DNA from 3 places in the Pseudoalteromonas maris genome. Region 1 is predicted to be linked to each of the others. Evidence: predicted binding sites of a transcription regulator. Region 1 holds the regulator's gene; each other region holds the start of a gene.
The links. Region 1 encodes MetJ, which represses methionine synthesis genes. Its sites were predicted from a motif close to TAGACGTCTAGACGTCTA; they were not measured.

Region 1 (7,983 bases):
GTTATCAATGATGCACCAATCAATCATTGGGATAAGAGTCAAGGTGTTGCATGGCGTCCGAAAAACAGTCCAGCGGTGTATGTAGGGCCAATCAGAGTGCGCCGCGCCCTAGCTCAATCTAAAAATGTGGTGTCAGTAAGATTGCTTCGTGGTGTGGGCGTCGACCCTGCCTCAGAGCATCTACTGAAATTCGGCTTTAAAGATGAAGACTTACCTCGCAATGAAACGCTCGCCCTAGGTAGCGCCTCTTTAACTCCACTAGAGTTAGCCCGAGGTATGAGTACTTTTGCCAATGGCGGTAACCTTATCGAGCCTTATTTCATCTCTGAAATTCAAAACGCAGAAGGGGAAACTCTGTTTAAAGCGCAACCAGTTGTGGCATGTAACGCTGAACAAAGACGCAAGAATGAGGTGTTAGCAGAATTTGCACAACTGGCTGAACTGGAGCCGGATTTACAACAAACCAACCAGGCTGACAGCACGCTAAGCACTGAACTAGAAACAGAAAATCGCATCGCTCAATGTGCACCACAAGTGATTTCAGAACAAAATGCCTTTTTGATTGCGGACGCAATGAATAGTGCAATATGGGGTGGCGGTAGTTGGCAACATGGTAACGGTTGGAATGGCACAGGTTGGCGTGCAACCAGGTTAAAACGCCGAGACTTATCTGGCAAAACGGGCACGACAAATGACTCGGTAGACACTTGGTTTAGCGGTTTTAATGCCAACGTGATGACAACTGTGTGGGTCGGTTTTGATAACCCTGGTAATTCACTAGGTAGAACCAGTTACAACAACAATCTCGACAAATCGCAGATTTTCGGCGCAGAGTCTGGCGCTAAAACAGCACAGCCAGCGTGGGTCGACTTCATGGAAGTGGCACTCAAAGATGAGCCATATGCACCGATTGACACGCCTGAAGGGCTAGAATCGGTGCGCATAGATCTCAAAACTGGCCTGTTAAGCCATAACAATGATCATACCAGCCGCTTTGAGTACTTCATGAAAGGGACTGCACCCACTCGCTACGTAGAAAAATCCCTGCCTAGCATCTTTGAGTCTCAAACAGATAAGACACAAGAAACTGAAGAAGAGATATTTGAAGACGAGCTGTTTTAATCCTTGTACAGAGCATCTCTCTTTAAAAAAGCCAGCGTAAGCTGGCTTTTTGTTTGTTACGCTAGGCAATTTTTGCAGCTAACCAATACAAATCAGAATGCACTCCAGCCGCGGTAACTTCCCGCCCTGCTCCGGGCCCTTGGATAACCAAACTATTATCTGCATACCACTGGCTATTGGTGACAAAAATATTATCGCCGGGAGGCAAAGCCCCCAACGCACTATCCCTATCAACAGCAACTAAGCCCACCTTTGCTTTTACTTTGCTATCACGGAGGTCAATCTCGGCATTGTATCGCAATACCTTGCCCTGTTCGTGAGCAACAGTCGCACGCGTTGCTACAAAGTCATCCAATGCCGCTAAGTGCTCTTTGCATTGCTCCCATGAACCGTTTGCCAACTGCTCGGGCATAAGAGGCTCTAACTCTATGTCATCCAAATCGAGTTGCAAACCCAGCTCTCTGGCAAGGATCAGTAACTTTCTTTGTACATCACGTCCAGATAAGTCTTCACGGGGATCAGGCTCACTCAATCCCAACGCTTGTGCTTCTAGCACCAAGTCAGAAAAAGGCACCTCACCGTCGTATTTACTGCACAGCCAAGATAAAGTGCCAGAGAAAACCCCCTGTATACGGCTGACTGCATCACCACTTTGCTGTATATCTGCCAAGGCAAAATTGATCGGCAGGCCAGCTCCAACACTGGTGTTATAGCGCCACTGTAAATTCCTTTGTGCCAGTTCATTTTTTAGGTTTTGGTACCAGCGAATAGGTGCAGTGTTAGCATACTTATTGGCACTTATAAGGTGACAGCCCGCTTTTACAAACTGCGGGTAAATATCACTGAATGACTCACTTGCAGTGATATCAATAACCACTTTGTGCTCATAATCAAGTTGCTCTAAGCACTTAACTAACTGTGCTTGGTCATAGCTAACAGCACCACGTTGCCAATCTGCCTGCCAGTCGCACACCTCTATTCCAGCTGGGTTAAACAGCATGTGTTGCGAGCGCAGCAACCCCACCACTTTCACATCAAGGTGTTGTGCTAAACGCGCCTTTTGCTTTTCTAGCTGCGCAACAAACTCCTCTCCAACATTACCAAGCCCAGCCACCACAATAGCGAGCTGTTGACGTGAATTTAGCAGGTTAGCATGCATGTATGCGAGACTATCGGCGTCTAGGGCCTGATCAGTTAACTGCAATAGATGCCCTTTCTCAGTATGGCTGAGACGACTGGTAAAATTTAAGTGTGATAATGCCGACTGCGCTCGTTGCTGGATAAGCTCAAGCTCAGCATCAGGAGCCACGACAGCAAAACCATAGACGTTCGATTCTACCAATTGCGCACGACCATCAAAGTAATTAGACAGGTCATGACTAACTTCTTGCGGCACTACCAATAACGTACCATCTGCTAGGTTGCAGCCAATAATATTACTTTGCAGTTCATCATTAAGACGACGTAATTCATCCGCGTCAGCGCTGTGCACTTTATACACATCATGCACTCCCAAAGTAGTGATGAAGTGCTTGTGCTTACACACCCCTTCAGGGACGACTTCTGTCGCATTGGCGTCTCGGTCAAAGGAGCTGCGAACCGACAACTTAATATTTGTGCCTTCAAGGGGAGATAACGTCTTCGCATGCAGTACGGGGTTACCTAGTCGTGCGAGTAACTGCGCTTGTAAGCGACACACTTTATGATATTTCTGAGCTTGTGCCACTTTGCGAGGATCGGTACTGTAAATACCCTGTGTATCGGTCCATATGCATACTTCGTTGGCATTGAGATAGCGCGCCAGCAAAGTCGCACTGTAGTCACTACCATTACGCCCAAGCGTTACCGTATTTCCGTGCTTATCGGCAGCGATAAAGCCTGTAATAACATTGATATGCTGCAAACTTACCCCTTGTTGGCATTGTTGCTCATTGAGTGTATGCAACAATTGCCCGCACTCGTACACCATAAGGGTGCGCGCATCAATGCTGTGTGCTGGTGTGCCTAGCTGCTGAATATATGTGGCCAGCAAACGAGCTGACCACAGCTCGCCATGCGCTAAAAGGTGCGCTTCATTCAGACGTTTTTCTTCAATCGCGTAACGAATATTATCTAGCTCATCATCAAGCGTTGTTTTAACAGTGTGCACCTTTGACACACCAAGTAACTCATCAATTAACGCTCGCTGATGCGTTTGAATGACGCTGAGCACTTCAAGGCTCCCATGAATATCTCCTTGCTCATACGCTTGCCACAAGCTTACCAGCGTATCCGTTGTTTTACCTGCTGCAGAGACGACCACCACATCACCTAGTTGTGCGTGTGCAAGCACAATGTTGGCAACCGCATGATAGCGCGCAGCGCTGCTCAGGCTCGAACCACCAAACTTATGTACAACGTGTGTCATCTCAGCACTCCAACAACGCAAATGCGCGCTCTAAATCAGCGATTAGGTCTTCTTTATCTTCGATTCCCACGGAAATACGTATAAGCGTGTCACCGACACCCGCTTCTAAACGCGCCTGTGCATCCATGCCTGCATGGGTCATCGTTGCAGGATGGCAGATCAAACTCTCTACCCCTCCTAAAGATTCAGCAAGGGTGAATTGTTCTACAGAAGTAAGTAGCTTGGCACTGTCACTAATTGTGCCTTTAATATCGAAACTGACCATACCACCAAAACCACTTTGTTGGGCTTTAGCAAGTTCATGCTGAGGGTGCGATGCTAGACCTGGGTAATACACCTTCTCGATTGCACTGTGCTGCTCTAAAAACTCTGCAATGGCCTGTGCATTCTCTTCGTGTTGGCGTAAGCGTAACGATAAAGTGCGCAGTCCTCTGAGTGCTAAATAGCTATCAAATGGCGCACCTGTGACACCAATATTCTTTGCCCACCACGCAAGTTCTTCGCCCAACTCTGGAGTTTTTGCTATCACCGCCCCGCCAACTACGTCTGAGTGCCCATTGATGTACTTGGTAGTCGAATGCACAACAATGTCACAACCCAGAGTTAATGGCTTTTGCAGTGCTGGGGATAAGAAGGTGTTATCGGCAGCAACCAAAGCACCTACTTGCTTTGCTGCGTCGCACACAGCGCGGATATCTGTTAAACGCAAAATAGGGTTACTGGGTGTTTCTATCCATACCAGTTTGGGTTTTGCGTCGATAATCTGCTGATAACAACTTTGCTCAGTGAAATCGACAATCAACAACTTGAGTAAGCCTCGCTTCTCTAGCGACGTGAACAAGCGGTAACTGCCACCATAGCAATCATGAGGGATCACTAAGGTGTCGTCGGCATGAAGCAACTGTGTAACAAGGTGGACACCCGCCATGCCGGTTGCCGTGATAATACCACTGGCACCGCCTTCGAGTTCCGTTAAGGCTTCAGCAAGAATGTCGCGATTAGGATTACCGCTGCGGCCATAGTCGTAAGCTCGCTTGGTATCAAAATCAGCAAAAGAGTATGTACTAGACAGGTATAAAGGAGGCACAACGGCACCATGATGTTTATCGGCATCGATGCCGTGGCGTACCGCGATGGTCTGAGGTTTTAACGTAGACATGCTGCCTCCAGTGAATTTTAGATGTTTAGACGTCCAAAAGAGTAAATTATGACATTTCAGATGTCAAAACATTTATACGTCTAAATAGCCAAATGAGGAATATTTGACTATCCTTTCCAACACGATAAAATTTCGGCCTTATTGATGCCTAAGTGACCAAAAAATAAGACGCAAATTATGGCCAAGTGGAATGGTGAGTATATTCACCCCTATGCGGAACACGGTAAGAAAGCCCAACAGGTGAAAAAAATTACCGTTTCAATCCCGCTAAATGTATTAAAAGTATTAACTGATGAGCGTACACGACGTCAGGTGAACAACCTACGCCATGCCACCAACAGTGAGTTGTTGTGTGAAGCATTCTTGCACGCTTTTACCGGGCAGCCGTTGCCAAGTGATGAAGATCTGCGCAAAGACAACCCTGAAAAAGTACCACAAGAAGTACGAAAAATTATGGAAGAAATGGGGCTAGAAGTACCCATAATCGGCGACGATTAAATATTTTTGTGGGCAAAGTAGTGACTTTTGCCCCGACCATAAAAAAAGCCCCATGTGCGAACATGGGGCTTTTTCTTAGCTCAAATTATTATTTTTGGTTCATATAATCGGCTGCTAATTCTACTTGTGCAACGCCAGAATCAACAGCGGCTTGTGCCACTGCTTTGGCAACACGAGGAAGCAAACGAGGGTCCATCGGCTTAGGAATAATGTACTCGGGACCAAACTCTAACTTGTCCACACCTGCAGCGGTGAGCACCTCTTGCGGCACTGGCTCTTTAGCAATGCTACGAATTGCTTCTACCGCAGCTATCTTCATCTCATCATTAATTGCTGTCGCACGAACATCCAACGCGCCACGGAAGATGAATGGGAAGCAAAGCACATTGTTAACTTGGTTTGGATAATCTGAACGACCCGTTGCCATAATTAAATCTGTGCGAGCACTGTGAGCAAGCTCAGGTTTAATTTCTGGGTCTGGGTTTGAACATGCAAACACCACTGGCTTATCAGCCATCAGCTTAAGGTCTTCCGCTGAGAGCAAATCAGGGCCTGATACACCCACAAACACATCAGCCTCAGCAATTACGTCTTGCAAAGTACGCTTGTCAGTGTTGTTAGCGAATAACTGTTTGTATTCATTTAAGTCGTCACGACGAGTATGGATCACGCCTTTGCGATCAAGCATATAGATATGTTCACGCTGCGCTCCACATTTAATAAGCAATTCCATACAGGCAACCGCTGCTGCACCCGCACCTAAACACACAATCAGTGCATCACGAATGTTTTTACCTTGGATCTCCAACGCATTGAGCATACCCGCAGCGGTAACAATCGCTGTTCCGTGCTGATCATCGTGAAACACGGGGACATTACAGCGCTCAATCAAGGCTTTTTCGATTTCAAAACACTCTGGTGCTTTAATGTCTTCTAGGTTGATACCACCAAACGTGTCAGCGATATTCTCAACGGTATTAATGAAATCTTCAGTCGTGCGGTGCTTCACTTCGATATCAATCGAGTCTAAGCCAGCAAAGCGTTTGAATAGTAACGCTTTACCTTCCATCACAGGTTTAGAGGCTAGCGGGCCAAGGTTACCTAAACCAAGAATCGCTGTGCCGTTAGAGATAACAGCAACCATATTACCTTTGGCAGTGTACTTATAAGCATTGTTAGGATCAGCGGCAATTTCGCGGACAGGTTCAGCAACACCTGGACTGTAAGCTAGAGCTAAATCACTTACTGTCTCGGCACTTTTTGTAAGTTCAATGCTGATTTTACCTGGAACGGGGTTAGCGTGATAATCGAGCGCTTTTTGACGAAAGTCTGACATGAATAAGTATCCTGCTAGATAGGTTTGTGAGAGTTCTGTATAGGGCGCAAACAATACTGCTTTTACGCGCATATTCCAAGCAATATCAGGTCTATCCTGTTACGCGTATTTTGACGTAGTTAGCGCCATATTCATGGTCAATTATTCTAATTTTCGAATGAATGCTAGGTGACTCACCACATCCAAAGTACAAAAATTAGCTGACTAAACCACTTTAGGCTTACAAATCGCTCTATTCAATCTGATTCTTATATCAAAATGAAATATAAAATTAATCATCGAGCCGTCTATGCAAGTTATTAGCATGTTTGACGCTTATCGCAGCAAAGCCTGCCTGAAAGTGATGATTTATAGTGACTTTAGTACAAAGGAAATAAAAGTGAATGTGATGAATAGTGGGAATGAATAACACCAATAAACACGAGGCACAAAAAAAGCACCCGAAGGTGCTTTTTTCTAATAAGCAATGAATTACTTCTTGCTGCTAAGCGCACCGAAACGCTTATTGAAGCGGTCAACACGACCACCTGTGTCAAGAATCTTCTGCTTACCAGTGTAGAAAGGGTGACACTCTGAACATACGTCAAGGTGAATGTCTTTACACAAAGTAGAACGAGTTTCAAACTTGTTACCACAAGAGCACGTTGCTGTGATTGCTTCGTACTTAGGGTGGATACCTTCTTTCATGGGGATAACCTCTAAATAGGCCGTATCGCTCTCCAAACCCGGAGTTTGGCACCATACGCGTTAGTTTCAATGTGCCAAGACGAGAATAATTCTGCCCAGCACCCTTAAGGCCGCGTATTTTATTTAAGTAATGGTTAATGTTCAAGCATTAATTGCAGCTATTCACTGCGCCTCGAATTTAGTACATTAAGTCTAAGAACTTTGAAGCGAGAACAACCTTGTCGTCCCAGCCCAGCAACCAGTCAAATTTTGCTTTTACATCAGGTACATCTGCGTATGTGGAAGTGGCAGTAAAAGTGCCACTGCACCGTAGTTTTGACTATGTGTTGCCACAATCAATTTCAGCCCAAACCCTCGCTGTTGGAATGCGAGTGTTAGTGCCTTTTGGCAACCGACAAGTAACCGCTTTAGTACTGCGCATAAAGAACAGCTCAGAGTTGGCTGCGGATAAAATAAAAGCAGTCATAAAACTTATCGACAATGCGCCAATTATTGATAGCACCCATATAGAGTTGCTGAAATTTACCGCCCGGTATTATCACTATCCGCTCGGTGAAACACTATTTTCGGCCTTACCCAAAGCGTTACGCATTGGTGAAGATATCGATAAAACCAGTATCAATTACCTTCAACTGACAGAAAAAGGTGAGCGCTTACCTACACTGCGCGCAAACAAACAACAAGCCTTGTTATCACAGCTAGCAAAGTCAGGAAAATCCCCCATCACTGAAGTCAAGGCACTCGGATTTTCTAAAGCAACGATTGATGCCATTG
Region 2 (7,983 bases), 200 kb from region 1:
CAAGCACTCGAGCGCGAAGCCAAAGAATTACAAGCAACACGCAAAGTCTTAGATAAGGCACTGGGCGCACAATTAAAAAGCGCTTACATGGTCGGTGGCCATGACTACTCTAAATTACTCTTAAACCAGCAAAATACCGCCAAGGTTGAGCGTACCATCAGTTACTACGACTATCTCAACAAAGCGCGCCTGTCTCAGCTCGATGCGCTTCGTGAACTATTGGCTGAGATCGAGCAAAACCAGCTTGCCCTCGCCCAAAACCGCAAACAGTTAGAGCAACTGCGCGCCCAAGAGCAAGAGCAGCAAGAACAACTCATCGCTGCCAAACAGCAGCGCCAATCACAAGTCGCTGCCTTGCAGCAAAAATTAAACCAAATTCAAGACTCGATTACCTACTTAAAAGACAATGAGCAAACGCTTATCTCGACCCTTGCAGATCTAGAACAAAGTAAGGGCCGTAAAATAGCTATGCTTGGTTTGGGCAGCAGTAAAGGCAAATTATCGTGGCCAACGCGCGGTCCGTTCAAGCATCGTTTTGGAACTAAAAAACGTCCCGGATTTAACTGGAAAGGCGTGGTTATCGGCGCCAAAGAAGGGAGCAATATTAACAGTATCCAAGATGGACAAGTGGTATACGCCGACTGGCTCAAAGGGTTTGGTTGGGTCATGGTTGTTGACCATGGCGAGGGCTATATGAGCCTATACGGCCATGCTCAAGCATTGCTAAAAGATGTTGGCGATCAAGTCTATCAAGGTGAAACCATCGCCCTCGTTGGTCAGAGCGGCGGGCAAACAGATCCTGGACTATACTTCGAAATACGTCACAAGGGACGTGCCGTTAACCCAACTACATGGTGCACGTCTTCCTAAGTGAATAGCGGCTGCGCCTAAGGGGCAGCCAATGTTCTCATCTTCGGCTTTACGTATTACCACGCATTTACCACAGCTCGCAGCAGTGTTTTTCAGTGCGCTGCTGTGCCTGTCATCGCATGTTGTTTCGGCCAAGGACAGCCAACTAGAAGAGGTACTCTTTCACATCAATCATTTTTATGTGGAAGAAGTCGACCGCAATAAACTGAATCATCGCCTACTTACCAACTTACTCAAAGAGCTGGACCCTTACAGTGAGTTTCTTGATGAGCAAGAACTCAAACGTTTGTTCGATGTCACCAACGGTGAATATCGGGGATTGGGTATTGAAGTAGAGAAGCGTCAAGAACATATCGTTATAGTTTCAGCGCTCCCTAACTCTCCCGCCTATGCCGCAGGCCTGCAAAGTGGCGATATTGTTGTTTCAATTAATAACGTGCCGACTATCAATAAATCACTGGAAGATGTCTCGACCTTGATTGATAGCAATGAAAACGGTGAAGTCACCCTTGCCATTGCCCGTGCCGGGCACTCGCAACGCTTGCAATATCATCTGACCCGTCAACCTATCCACATTGAAAGTGTTGCCAGCGAGTTGCAAGGTAAGGGGATAGCCTACGTGCGCATCAATAGTTTTAATAACCACAGTTATCATGATGTTGCGCGCCATATTGCACAGTTACAACAAAAAAATGCCACTGAACTCAAAGGCCTACTACTGGATTTACGCGACAACCCAGGGGGCACATTCGACAGTGCAGTGGCCATAGCCGATTTATTCTTATCCGAAGGTACCATCGTCTCTACCCGTGGGCGCTTCATTGAGGCAAACCAGCGTTTTGATGCTCAGCCTGGAGACATCCTAGAAGGCGCGCCGATTGTTGTGCTCATCAATGAAGGCTCGGCTTCTGCTTCAGAAATTGTCGCTGGAGCACTCAAAGATAACCACCGTGCAACGGTTGTAGGCACACGTTCCTATGGTAAAGGTTCGGTGCAATCGTTGATCCCCCTTGGTGACGGCCGCAGTGCATTAAAATTAACCACCGCAAAATACTTCACACCTGCTGGTGTATCCATCGAAGGCACAGGGATTACGCCTGATGTGCCTATATTGCAACCACCTCTTTCTCAATCAAATAAAGAGGTTATAATCAATTTAGCGCAGGGCAAAAGTGCTGATAGAAATCTAACGGCCTCTGTAGACAAACAGTTGTTAAAAGCCCAGCAATTACTCGAACAATACTAATAATACAACAGTGATAGATGAATAAGACCACCGCGTTTTTATGCCTTTAGTGGTGAGTATCTATCACTGTTACATCAACAGAAGAATACACATTACTGTGCGCAAATTTAAATGGATGACCGCGCTTGTGCTCATGCTCAGCTTACCAGCACAAGCCAACCAGAAAATCGCCATCGTTATTGACGACATTGGCTATCAAAAGAAAGATATGTCCGCATTGGATATTCCCGGCGAGCTGACGTTTTCAATTCTCCCCTTTACTCCTTATGCCAAACGCTTTGCTAAACAAGCACAAGCGAAAAACAAAGAAATTATGCTTCATGCGCCGATGCAAGCGCTCGATGGCAAAACGCTTGGGCCTGGTGCTCTGACAATGGATATGCCCAAAGAGGACTTTCAGTCTATGTTGCGCACTGCCCTTGATAGCCTGCCCAACATTAAAGGCGTTAATAACCATATGGGCTCGCTGCTAACGCAACAAAATGCCCCCATGAACTGGACTATGGAAGTATTAAAAGAACATGAATTGTACTTTCTAGACAGTAAGACCACGCCTAAATCAAAGGCACAAACCGTTGCTAGCTTGCATGGCGTTGATAATATTGCTCGCCATGTATTCCTTGATAACATCACTACACAAAAGCAACTTCGCTTTCGCTTTGATCAGCTTAAACGTATTGCCAAGCGCTATGACTATGCGGTCGCTATCGCTCACCCCTACCCTGAAACATTTGAGTTTCTATCGCAGGCTCTTGAAGAACTAGAACACGAAGGAATTGAGCTTGTGCCGTTATCTGAACTCGTACAGGCTCGCTCTCTACGTCTAGCACAAGCTAAAACGACCTCGCTAAGCAGCGACTGATACCATGCTTTAGAAACAAAAAACCCGCGATATTCGCGGGTTTTTTAGTGTTGATTTATATGGGATTAAAACTGGCTATTCGCCGCCGCAACCACATTCTCAACAGTAAAGCCGAATAGCTTGAATAGTTCACCAGCTGGTGCTGATTCACCGAAGGTGTTCATACCAATTACCTTGCCGTTCAAGCCAACATACTTGTACCAGAAATCCGCAATGCCTGCTTCAACGGCAACACGACGTGTCACTGATGACGGCAGCACTGACTCTTTGTATTGTGCGTCTTGAGCATCAAATAAATCTGTTGATGGCATAGACACTACGCGTACTTTCTTGCCTTCGCTGCGCAGTTGCTCAGCAGCATCAACCGCCAGCTGCACTTCCGAACCCGTTGCAATTAAGATCACTTCAGGCGCACCATCACAGCTCAACACATAACCGCCCTTTTTCACATTGGCAAGTTGCTCTGCGGTGCGAGGCTGTTGCGCTAGACCTTGGCGAGTAAATACCAATGATGTTGGGCCATCTTTACGCTCAATTGCTTGTTGCCATGCGATAGCGGACTCAACTTGGTCACATGGACGCCAGTTCACAAGATTTGGTGTATAGCGTAGGCTCGCCATTTGCTCTACTGGCTGGTGCGTCGGACCATCTTCACCCAAACCGATTGAGTCGTGAGTGTAAACAAAGATGCTTGGCGTTTTCATTAATGCCGCCATACGCACTGCGTTACGTGCATACTCCATAAACATTAAGAATGTTGCACCGTAAGGAATGAAACCTTTGTGTAGTGCAATACCATTCATAATCGCCGACATACCGAACTCACGCACACCGTAGAATACGTAGTTACCAGATGCATCGTCTTTAGTTAATCCTTTTGAGCCACTCCATAGTGTCAGGTTAGAACCGGCAAGATCCGCAGAGCCACCCATAAACTCAGGAAGCATTGAACCAAACGCATTTAGTGCATTTTGTGATGCTTTACGCGTTGCTGGATTATCAGGATTTGCCTGTAGCTGCTCAATGTAATCTTGTGACTTCTGCGCCCAATCAGCTGGTAGCTCACCGTTTTGACGGCGCTCAAACTCAGCGGCTAGTTCTGGAAACTCTGCTTTATATGCTGCGAATTTGTCATTCCAACTTTGCTCTTGTTGTTGGCCAGCTTCTTTTGCATCCCACTCGCTGTAAACATCTTGTGGGATCACAAATGGTGCATGCTCCCACCCAAGGAATTCGCGTGCTGCTTTAATTTCATCATCACCTAGAGGAGCACCGTGACAATCGTGGCTACCTGACTTGTTTGGTGAACCATAACCAATGACTGTTTTACAACAAATAAGCGTTGGCTTGTCTGATGTTGCACGAGCTTGTTCAATCGCTGCGCGGATAGCGTCACTGTCGTGACCATCAACACCACGCACCACATGCCAGCCATATGACTCGAAGCGTGCTGGTGTATCATCGCTGAACCAGCCTTCAACTTCACCGTCGATTGAGATGCCGTTATCATCCCAAAACGCAATCAACTTACCTAAGCCAAGAGTACCTGCAAGCGAACATGCTTCGTGAGAGATACCTTCCATCAAACACCCATCACCTAAGAAGGTATAGGTGTAGTGATCAACAATATCGTGTCCAGCGCGGTTAAATTGTGCTCCAAGGGCTTTTTCAGCAATAGCCATACCTACCGCGTTAGTGATCCCCTGCCCTAGTGGGCCCGTAGTGGTTTCGACACCTGGTGCATACCCATACTCTGGGTGACCTGGTGTTTTTGAATGTAATTGACGGAAGTTTTTAATTTCTTCCATTGGTAGGTCATAGCCACTCAAATGCAACAATGAATAAATCAGCATAGAACCGTGGCCATTCGATAGGATAAATCGATCACGATCAGCCCAGTTAGGGTTTGTCGGGTTGTGTTTTAAATAGTCGCGCCACAGCACTTCTGCGATGTCAGCCATACCCATAGGGGCTCCTGGGTGACCTGATTTAGCTTGCTGCACGGCGTCCATAGACAAAACACGGATGGCGTTTGCTAGTTCTTTGCGAGATGGCATGAATTCTCCTACCTTTAAATGTATTTGCGCTGAAAGCTCCGCACTGCTCATGCTAGCAAATGTGCGAAGTATAGAATGAAGGCCCATTCTTACTTATTCATACGCCCCCTGCAAATAAAAGTTGGCGGCAACTTAGGCGACTTTAGAATTACTCATATTAAATCGCCAAATAGGAACAAATAAGTAATTTGGACGTCTAGGCGTAAAATTGCTAGGCAAGGTGCGATCATTTAGCTAGAATACGCGCCTTATTTTTATGCAGCGCTGCGCCCGGTAATGGTGACGTGTATGGGAAGCGCGAGACTTATGAGAAAAAATCTAATGGCAAAACATTTATTTACTTCTGAGTCAGTGTCTGAAGGACACCCGGATAAAATCGCTGACCAAATCTCAGATGCGGTTCTAGATGCAATCTTAGAACAAGACCCGCACGCGCGCGTTGCGTGTGAAACTTACGTTAAAACCGGCATGGTAATGGTTGGTGGTGAGATCACAACAAGCGCGTGGGTTGATATCGAAGAGCTAACACGTAAAACAGTACGTGAAATTGGCTACACACACTCAGACATGGGCTTCGATGCAGATTCATGTGCCATTTTGAACACTATTGGTAAGCAGTCTCCTGACATCAACCAAGGTGTTGACCGTGCACGTCCTGAAGATCAAGGTGCCGGTGACCAAGGCCTAATGTTTGGTTACGCATGTAACGAAACTGACGTACTAATGCCTGCTCCAATCACGTATTCACACCGCCTAGTTCAGCGCCAAGCGCAGGTTCGTAAGAGCGGCGAGTTACCGTGGCTTCGTCCAGACGCTAAGTCTCAGGTGACATTTGCATACGAAAATGGCAAAGCAGTGGGCATCGATGCAGTTGTGCTTTCAACTCAGCACTGTGACACTATTTCTCAAGATGACCTTGTAGAAGCGGTGATGGAAACAATCATCAAGCCAACGCTACCTGCTGAGCTAATCACTTCTGCGACTAAGTTCTTTATCAACCCAACTGGCCGTTTCGTTATCGGTGGCCCAATGGGTGACTGTGGTCTAACTGGCCGTAAGATCATCGTTGATACATACGGTGGTATGGCTCGTCACGGTGGTGGTGCGTTCTCTGGTAAAGATCCATCAAAAGTTGACCGTTCAGCAGCTTATGCAGCGCGTTATGTAGCGAAAAACATCGTTGCCGCTGGTCTTGCTGATCGCTGTGAAATCCAAGTTTCTTACGCTATCGGTGTTGCAGAGCCAACATCTATCAGCGTTGAAACATTCGGCACAGGCAAACTAGACGAAGCGCGCATGATTGAGCTTATTCGTAAGCACTTCGACCTACGTCCATACGGTCTAATTCAGATGCTTGACCTTGAGCGTCCAATTTACCAACCGTCTGCAGCATACGGTCACTTCGGTCGTGATGAATTCCCATGGGAAGCGACAGACAAAGCCGAAGCACTTCGTGCAGATGCTGGCCTATAATTGCCGCATTACATGAAAAAAGCGCTCACTGAGCGCTTTTTTTGTATTCGTTAATTTCGCTATCAACGAAGTCATCGCAATTTCCCGAGCGCAACGGCAAAGGCGACAAAACCTCGGTACTCGCTAATGTGCCACTCAGATTGGTCAGGGTTTTATAAACACTTTTAAGCGACACCTTATTACTTACCCATGTAGGAATTGCGCCACCAGGGTCTGCTTCTACCTGATATTCCAACGCCAACCCCTCATCTTGTTGTGCTATGTGCCAAGAAGCCTGCAATTCGACTATGCGTACCGTACCTTTTCTCTTTGGCTCAGCGGGGTTAATAGCTCTGATGGTCAACATATTCTGTGTTTCGCTCAATTGCTCGTAGCATGAATGCGTGTAAAGCTCTCTGTCAGAGACAGGCCAAGGCGAGTTTAAATGGGTGAAGACCACATTATGGTGAGGCTGTGGGCTTGTTAATAAACGCACCTGCTTAACTCCCTCCAACCAATTAGGAGCGTGTTCGGTATCATAAAGTAAACTGATGAACTGCGCTGTGCTTGCGCCTTTGACAAACACCTTCGCCTTAATATGGTAATGGCCTTGCTCAGTGTTGGAGTACTGAATATGGAGGGTGTTATTTTTCTTAAAGGTGTGCCATGTAGGCTGCGATGCAGCCATAGATGCAAAAGAAGTCAGCGCGACACTAGTCGCGCCAATAAGGTTCAGTATTGCGAGTCGCTTCACGGCTTTGTTCCATTGCACTGAGTAAATTATCCGTTTTCTGTGTCAGCCATGATTGTATTTTTGCCAACTCATCACTCTCTTTGCCTTGGCATAACTGCTCAAGATAATGCAGGGTGAACAACTCAAATGTGCCATGTACTATATCTAGCCAAGGAGCTCGAAAGTTCATACGTGCATCCTCATTAAACAAAGCTCCTAAGCAGCAACCACTGAGTAAATTACGCTCTAATCGCTGCTTCAAATCAAGGTACTCTTTTGCAGCCAAAGGCTCTTCGTTATCAACTAACGCGCGCATTTCATGCCAGTCTGACTCCAGCAAATGCGCTGCGATATCGTGAATATTACGCTCTGCTGCTTGGAATTGCGGTTGCCCCCATGACTGGCGCCAGCCTCGTTCAGTAAGCCAAATCGTCAAGTCCAATAACAGTAGGTTATAACGCTTGCTGGTGAATATTTGCTGCACGTCTTCAATACTTGGCTGCACTGATTTCAAATCATCAATCACTTGCGCGAGCTCAGGAGCAGCATTGATTTTTTTGTAATATGCATGCTTCTTGGAGGTGAAGGTTTTCAGTTGTATTGCGGTTTCAACCCAACTCAACTCATTGAGTAACCACTTCAGTTCAGTACGTAAGCGCTCTGTTGCCTGCTTTTCAACAATATCACTGAATAACCACAGGCTATGGCGAATTAAGCTCACACCGTCGGTGACGCGCTTAAGGGTTTTCAATGCAGGCTTTTG
Region 3 (7,983 bases), on a different contig from region 1:
ATTTGACCTTCGTCTCGGTAATCCAGAATGTGTGTGGCAATACGGTCTAGGAACCAACGGTCGTGCGAGATAACCATGACACAGCCTGGGAATTCCAAGATAGCATTCTCAAGTGCTCGCAGTGTTTCTACGTCCAAGTCGTTGGTAGGCTCATCCAGTAGCAACACGTTGCCACCTGCTTTTAGCAGCTTAGCTAGGTGTAAACGATTACGCTCACCACCTGAGAGGTCTTTGACGAACTTCTGTTGGTCATTGCCTTTAAAGTTAAAGCGCCCTACGTAAGCACGGCTTGGGAATTCGAAGTTACCTACTTTAAGTACATCTTGACCATCGGCGATTTCTTCAAATACCGTTTTGCTGTCATCCATATTGCCGCGGAACTGGTCAACGGTGGCAAGCTCAACCGTTTCACCAATCGTGATCTCGCCGCCATCAGGCTGCTCTTCGCCACTTAACATTTTGAATAGCGTTGATTTACCGGCACCATTGGCACCGATAATGCCCACGATTGCGCCTTTTGGTACGCTAAAATCGAGGTTGTCGATAAGCATGCGATCGCCAAAGCTCTTGCTAAGGCCTTTAACATCGATAACTTGGTCGCCTAGGCGTGGACCCGGTGGAATGAACAGTTCGTTGGTTTCATTACGCTTTTGGTAATCGCTGTGCTGTAGTTCAGCAAACTGCGCCATACGAGCTTTTGATTTGGCTTGGCGGCCTTTGGGGTTTGAACGTACCCATTCAAGCTCTTGAGCAATTGATTTTTGACGTGCTTTTTCAGCTTTTTGCTCTTGCTTCAGGCGCGCATCTTTTTGCTCAAGCCATGATGAATAGTTCCCTTCCCATGGAATACCTTCACCACGGTCAAGCTCTAGAATCCAACCTGCTACGTTATCAAGGAAGTAACGGTCGTGCGTTACCGCCACAACAGTGCCTTCGTAGTCATGTAGGAAGCGCTCTAGCCACGCTACTGACTCGGCATCTAAGTGGTTGGTTGGTTCGTCGAGAATCAACATGTCTGGCTTTTCTAAAAGCAGACGACAAATCGCCACACGGCGACGCTCACCACCAGATAGGTGTTGAATTTTCGCATCCCAAGGCGGAAGACGAAGGGCATCTGCAGCACGCTCAAGCGCGTTATCAAGGTTATGACCATCGTGCGCTTGGATAATCGCTTCTAGTTCACCTTGCTCTTTAGCAAGGGCATCAAAATCAGCATCTTCCATCGCATACTCAGCGTACACTTCATCAAGGCGAGTGAGGGCATTTTTGACTTCACTAACGGCTTCTTCAACCACTTCGCGAACGGTTTTGTTCTCATCAAGCTGTGGCTCCTGCGGCAGGTAACCGATTTTAACGCCAGGCTGAGGATGAGCCTCACCTTCAAAATCTTTATCAACGCCAGCCATGATGCGCAAAAGGGTTGATTTACCCGCGCCATTTAGACCAAGTACACCAATTTTAGCGCCAGGGAAAAAGTGTAATGAGATGTCCTTTAGAATGGTGCGCTTTGGCGGCACAACTTTAGACACTCGACTCATCGAGAAAATAAACTTATCAGGTAAAACCATGAAAGAAGCCTTTGTATTGTGACTATTATTTAACAGCCGTTATTGTAGAGTCTCTGGGGTAAAAGCGTCAACGAAAGGGCATACTTTTAGCCCTTAATTCGCTAATAAAATCCCCACACCTGCCAGCGCCAAAATACCACCGAGAATCATTCGGGTGCTGATAGGTTCGCGTTTGAAAAAGCCAATGGTCATGACAATCAGTGGGGCGGTGGCAAAAATCGTCTGGGCAATAGCAGGGTCGGTGTATTTCACTGAGGCAAGTTGCAGCCAAAGACCGATGAAGGTGCCAAAAAATACTGCCACTAATAACCAATGTTTATTGCTGATCCCTTTGAGACGAATCGCTTGATACAAATCGCTGTGTTTAATTACAGCGACAACAAGCGCGACGCTTAGGGTGCCGGATACTAACCGGATCAGCGCTGCCCACAGGCTACTCATTGATTCTGTATTCATAGCACCTTTGGACATGACCATGCCGGTTGCTTGGCACAGCGCCGCTACGAGTGCCAGTGACACACCGATGAAGTAATGACGTTTATCAATGGGTTGTAAGCTTTGTTGTGGTGAGATGGCGATGACGACACCGACACTGGTTACGATTATCCCAAGCCAAGCGAACAGCGATAAAAAGTGCCCTAATAAAATAATGTTGAGAATGCCAGCAAGGGCAGGGGCGAGTGATTCAATCACCAGAGTGCGCGCCGGACCAATATTGCGCAAGGCGCCAAAATAGGCGCTATCACCTATGGCTATGCCGATGATGCCACCGGCGATAAGCCAACCCCAAGACACCCAATGTGTGGGCATGTGTGTATCTTGAGTCACAATGATTGCTGCCACCATCATGGCCGATGCAAGTAAGCCTTTACTTACATTGAGTTGCATTGGCGTGAGGTGATGGCTAAAGGTTTTATAGAGCATGGTGGAGCACGCCCACACGATTGCAGCGCTGATTGCAGCAATTTCACCTAAACCCACATTTCACCTCAGACATTGAACTAATCTGCGCGGCATTATGACAATCAAGCGTTTCGCTGTAAATTTTTAAATGGACGTCTAAACATCTAGAGGTTGAAATTTACATCATTCCAGTCATAATAGCCGTTCAAGCTAAAGATGGAGTCTGCTATGCCTATTACGGTTCAAGATGAGTTGCCTGCAATTTCGCATTTGCGTGATGAGAATGTGTTTGTCATTCCCAAAAGCCGCGCCAGCACGCAAGAGATACGTCCAATGCGTTTGGGGATCTTGAACTTGATGCCGAATAAGGTAGAAACCGAGGTGCAATTTATTCGCTTGCTGGCAAACACGCCTTTGCAAGTGAATGTGGATCTGTTGCGTCTTGACACCCATCGCTCTAGTGAAAATTCAGAACAACATCTCGATATGTTTTATCGCTATTTTTCCGATGTGAAAGACACTAACTACGATGCGTTGATTATCACCGGCGCACCGCTTGCTTTTTTAGATTACGAAGACGTGGGTTACTGGCAAGAGTTGCAAGAGTTTTTCGATTGGGCGGAGCATCATGCCACCTCAACGCTATTTAGTTGTTGGGCCGCTCATGCCGGTTTATTCCACCATCATGGCCTGATGCGCACATTACGTGAAGATAAGTTGTGCGGCGTATTTGAGCATGAATGTTATTTTGACCATGCGGCACTCACACGCGGCTTTGATGACCGTTTTTTAGTGCCGCATTCGCGCTTTGGTAATATCGATGTTGATAGTATTAAGGCACGCGAAGATCTTGTTGTATTAGCTGGCTCAGAGGAAGTGGGTGCTTACTTGATCAAAAATCAAAGTGGCTCTCAAGTGTATATCACCGGTCATCCAGAGTATGACGCAGATAGCTTACAAAAAGAGTATCAGCGCGATGTACAAAAAGGCCCAGACGCACCTAAGCCAAAAAACTATTTCCCCGAAAACAATCCAGAACTCGCGCCATCTAAGACGTGGCAGAGTCATGCCTTTTTGTTGTTTTCGAACTGGCTAAATTACTATGTTTACCAGACTACACCCTATGATATTAATTTGGTTAGCCAAGATGTAAGGACTAACAACTATGCCGAATAAACACCAAGCACTGAGCGCGGCACTGAAAGAGCGCATTTTAATTCTCGACGGTGCTATGGGGACGATGATCCAAAAGCACAAATTGGAAGAGCAAGACTACCGTGGTGAGCGTTTTGCTGACTGGCATGTGTTAGTCAAGGGTAACAACGACTTATTAAGCCTGACTCAACCACAAATCATTGCTCAAATTCACCGTGAATACCTCGAAGCAGGTGCGGATATTATTGAGACCAACACCTTCAATGCCACGACCATTTCTATGGAAGATTACGACATGGCCAAGCTCAGTCGTGAGATTAACCTAGAATCAGCGCGTCTGGCGCGTCAGGTTGCGGATGAGTTTACTGCGAACACCCCTAATAAGCCGCGTTATGTGGCGGGCGTGTTAGGGCCTACGTCAAAAACCTGTTCAATATCTCCCGATGTGAACGACCCAGGCTATCGCAACGTGACGTTCGACCAACTTGTTGCGGCATATGTTGAGTCTACATTGGCATTGATGGAAGGTGGGGCTGATATCATCTTGATTGAAACCATTTTTGATACCTTGAACGCCAAGGCGGCATCTTTTGCCGTTGAAGAAGCGTTCGAGCAAGCAGGCACCAGCTTGCCAGTGATGATCTCCGGTACTATCACAGATGCCTCAGGGCGCACCTTATCAGGGCAAACGACCGAAGCATTTTATAATTCCATTCGCCACATTAAGCCGCTATCAATTGGCCTAAATTGTGCGCTTGGCCCAGACTTGCTGCGCCAATATGTGGATGAACTCTCCAGTGTGTGTGAAACATTTACCTCGGTGCACCCCAATGCGGGTTTGCCAAATGAGTTTGGCGAATATGATCTTGAAGCAGAAGAGATGGCGCAAGAAATCATCGATTGGGGTAATGAGGGGTTTATCAATATTGTTGGGGGCTGTTGTGGCACCACCCCAGAGCACATCAAAGCGTTCGCCCAAGGACTTAAAAATGTGGCACCACGACAACTACCAGAGTTGCCTGTACGCATGCGCTTAAGTGGCCTTGAAGCCTGTAATTTGAATTAAGAGGCCAGAATTGATGAGCAATACAGCATTTTTCACTAATGTGGGTGAGCGCACCAACGTCACCGGCTCGGCGCGTTTTAAGCGTCTGATCATGGAGGAAGATTACGAAACCGCGTTGGAGGTAGCCAAAGAGCAAGTTGAAAACGGCGCCCAGATTATCGATATCAACATGGATGAGGCCATGTTGGACTCAAAAGCGGCTATGGTGAAGTTTTTGAACTTGATTGCCTCGGAGCCAGACATTTCTCGCGTGCCTATTATGGTCGACTCGTCTAAGTGGGAGGTGATTGAAGCAGGCTTAAAATGCATTCAAGGCAAGGCCATTGTCAATTCCATTTCCCTCAAAGAGGGGGAAGAGCCGTTTCGCAAGCAGGCAAAGATACTGAAACGCTTCGGGGCTGCAGTCGTGGTTATGGCGTTTGATGAAACAGGCCAAGCAGAAACGGCTGAGCGTAAGTTCGCTATTTGTGAGCGCTCATATCGCATCTTGGTCGATGAGTTGGGCTTTCCAGCGGAAGATATTATCTTCGATCCAAATATTTTCGCAGTCGCCACGGGTATTGAAGAACACGATAACTATGCCGTTGAGTTCATTGAAGGTACGCGCCGTATCAAAGAGAACCTGCCGCATTGTAAAGTATCGGGCGGGGTCTCAAACGTATCCTTCTCTTTTCGCGGAAATAACCCTGTACGTGAAGCGATTCACTCGGTGTTTTTGTACCATGCCATTCAAGCAGGAATGGATATGGGGATTGTTAATGCCGGACAGTTGGCAGTTTACGACGATATCCCCAAAGAACTCCGTGATGCAGTTGAGGATGTTATTCTCAATAAAGACCCAGGTGCGGGTGAACGACTAGTTGAGCTTGCTCCCAAATACTCAGGTATGGAGCAAGCACAAAAGGTTGAAGACTTAGAGTGGCGCTCTTGGCCTGTAAATAAACGTTTAGAGCACGCGCTCGTAAAAGGGATCACTGATTATATTGAAGAAGATACCGAAATTTGCCGTCAGCAGTTTGCCAAGCCGATAGAGGTGATTGAAGGGCCGCTCATGGATGGCATGAACGTGGTGGGTGACTTGTTCGGTGCGGGTAAGATGTTCTTACCTCAAGTTGTTAAGTCAGCGCGGGTAATGAAGCGCGCGGTTGCCTATCTTGACCCTTACATCGAGGCCGAAAAGCAAGAAGGTGAAACTAACGGTAAAATCGTGATGGCAACGGTAAAAGGCGATGTGCACGACATTGGTAAAAACATTGTCGGTGTTGTCTTGCAGTGTAATAACTATGAAGTCATTGATTTGGGCGTCATGGTGCCTGCGGAGAAAATCCTGCAAACGGCTATTGACGAAAAGGCCGACATCATTGGCTTATCGGGTCTGATCACGCCATCACTCGATGAGATGGTGCATGTTGCCAAAGAGATGAAACGTCGTGACTTTGATATCCCTTTGTTAATTGGTGGCGCGACAACATCAAAGGCGCATACCGCGGTGAAAATAGAGCCGCAATACGATAAGGGCGTAGTGTACGTGAACAACGCCAGCCGCGCCGTGGGTGTGGCGTCTAGCTTGCTTAGCAAAACCGCCAAAACGGAGTTTTTGGCAAAAACCACTGCCGAATATGAAAAAGTACGAGAACAGCAAGCGCGCAAAAAGCCGCGTTCAAAGCCGATTGGCTTGCAACAAGCGCGTGCTAACCATGCTAAGTTAGATTGGCAAAATTATACGCCGCCTGTGCCTGCAACTTTGGGGGTGCAAGCGTTCGAAGATGTGCCAATTAGCACACTGCGCAACTATATAGATTGGACACCGTTTTTTATGACGTGGTCGCTTGCTGGCAAATACCCGCGCATCCTCAATGATGAGGTGGTCGGTGAACAGGCTCAATCATTATTTGCTGACGCCAACGCCATGCTTGATGAACTCGAACAAAAAGGCAGTCTGCAACCTAAAGGTGTGATTGGTTTATTCCCAGCAAACCGTGTGGGCGATGACATTGAAATTTACACCGATGAGAGTCGCTCTGAGGTAATCGTTCGTTCTTCGCAACTGCGTCAACAAACCGAGAAAAAGGGCTTTGCTAATTATTGTTTGGCTGATTACATAGCCCCCAAAGGTACGCCAGATTATTTTGGTGCCTTTGCGGTAACCGGGGGCTTGGAAGAAGATGCGCTGGCTGATGCATTTGATGCTCAAGGTGATGATTACAATAAAATTATGGTTAAAGCCGTAGCGGATAGATTGGCTGAGGCCTTTGCTGAATATTTGCATGAGCAAGTGCGCAAAGTGCATTGGGGGTATGCTGCAACAGAGAACCTCAGTAATGACGAGCTTATCCGTGAGAACTACCAAGGGATCCGCCCTGCACCGGGTTATCCTGCATGTCCAGAGCACACTGAAAAGCGTAAAATTTGGCAGCTACTGGATGTGGAAAATCGCATTGGTATGAAGCTAACCAGTTCTTATGCGATGTGGCCGGGGGCCGCCGTGTCCGGATGGTACTTCTCGCATCCTGACTCAAAATATTTTGCTGTTGCAGGTATTCAAAAGGACCAAGTGGAAGATTATGCTCAGCGCCAAGGTATGACACTCGAAGAGGCCGAGCGCTGGCTTGGACCAAATCTTGGGTATGAAAACTAAAAAAGGCGACTTATGTCGCCTTTTTTAGTTAGCTGATGCAGCAGTTGAAGAAATTGTGTTTTGCTCTTTATTTGCTTGTACTTGAGCGAACATTTGATCTATTAATTCGAGGACTTTCTTTCTTGCGTCGATAAATTTATCTAATCCGCCCCCGGTAACATAACTAGCTTGAGCCAAGGTATCTTTTTGCTCGGTGTCAGTAACCCAGATATTCGCATAGGCCATGTAGAGAGCTAGATCCCAATGCCAGTTCGCCGTATAAAATGCCAGAGCGGTACAGTCTTGGGTTGCACCTTGGTCAACTTTTGGTTGAAAACTGTGATGTTTAACCTCGTATGTAGCATCTATGACCCGCGTGTCTATGTCATGCTTTTGAAAACCTTCTTGCATAGCTGTAAGAAAACCTTCTTTTACTGAACTGTGCTTGGCAATACATACCGTTTCAGGTGCTGTTCTGTTTGTATATTGAGTTACTTCCTGTTTAGCGGCACAACCGCCTAATAATGCTAGAGTAAGTGAAGCAATCGAAACCGCTGTTAGCTTTTTCATATTTTAGTTCCTTTATTTTTAATATTATTTTTGAGAACCGGCCTACCTCGATAAAATTATCATACCTAAAGCGCGCTTCCCTGCACAAAGAGAATAGCAAAAAA

Region 2: metK (methionine adenosyltransferase) is a predicted target of MetJ. The motif match lies at 5,225-5,242, and genes of this name have one in related genera.
Region 3: AAEU32_RS08660 (homoserine O-succinyltransferase) is a predicted target of MetJ. The motif match lies at 2,621-2,638, and genes of this name have one in related genera.

Annotation. Positions count from the first base shown of each region.
Region 1 is NZ_JBMMUF010000004.1:75,418-83,400, reverse strand. Features, by position in the region: gene AAEU32_RS07285 (penicillin-binding protein 1A) at 1-1,122, shown strand, start outside; gene metL (bifunctional aspartate kinase/homoserine dehydrogenase II) at 1,184-3,529, opposite strand; partial or broken gene metB (cystathionine gamma-synthase) at 3,540-4,688, opposite strand; gene metJ (met regulon transcriptional regulator MetJ) at 4,866-5,186, shown strand; gene AAEU32_RS07265 (malic enzyme-like NAD(P)-binding protein) at 5,275-6,522, opposite strand; gene rpmE (50S ribosomal protein L31) at 6,994-7,209, opposite strand; gene priA (primosomal protein N') at 7,488-7,983, shown strand, end outside.
Region 2 is NZ_JBMMUF010000004.1:272,530-280,512, reverse strand. Features, by position in the region: gene AAEU32_RS08115 (murein hydrolase activator EnvC family protein) at 1-870, shown strand, start outside; gene AAEU32_RS08110 (S41 family peptidase) at 902-2,116, shown strand; gene AAEU32_RS08105 (divergent polysaccharide deacetylase family protein) at 2,232-2,978, shown strand; gene tkt (transketolase) at 3,044-5,035, opposite strand; gene metK (methionine adenosyltransferase) at 5,357-6,508, shown strand; gene AAEU32_RS08090 (START domain-containing protein) at 6,534-7,241, opposite strand; gene AAEU32_RS08085 (CYTH and CHAD domain-containing protein) at 7,201-7,983, opposite strand, start outside.
Region 3 is NZ_JBMMUF010000005.1:51,619-59,601, reverse strand. Features, by position in the region: gene ettA (energy-dependent translational throttle protein EttA) at 1-1,568, opposite strand, end outside; gene AAEU32_RS08665 (DMT family transporter) at 1,662-2,549, opposite strand; gene AAEU32_RS08660 (homoserine O-succinyltransferase) at 2,700-3,647, shown strand; gene AAEU32_RS08655 (homocysteine S-methyltransferase family protein) at 3,637-4,692, shown strand; gene metH (methionine synthase) at 4,706-7,330, shown strand; gene AAEU32_RS08645 (Sbal_3080 family lipoprotein) at 7,355-7,879, opposite strand.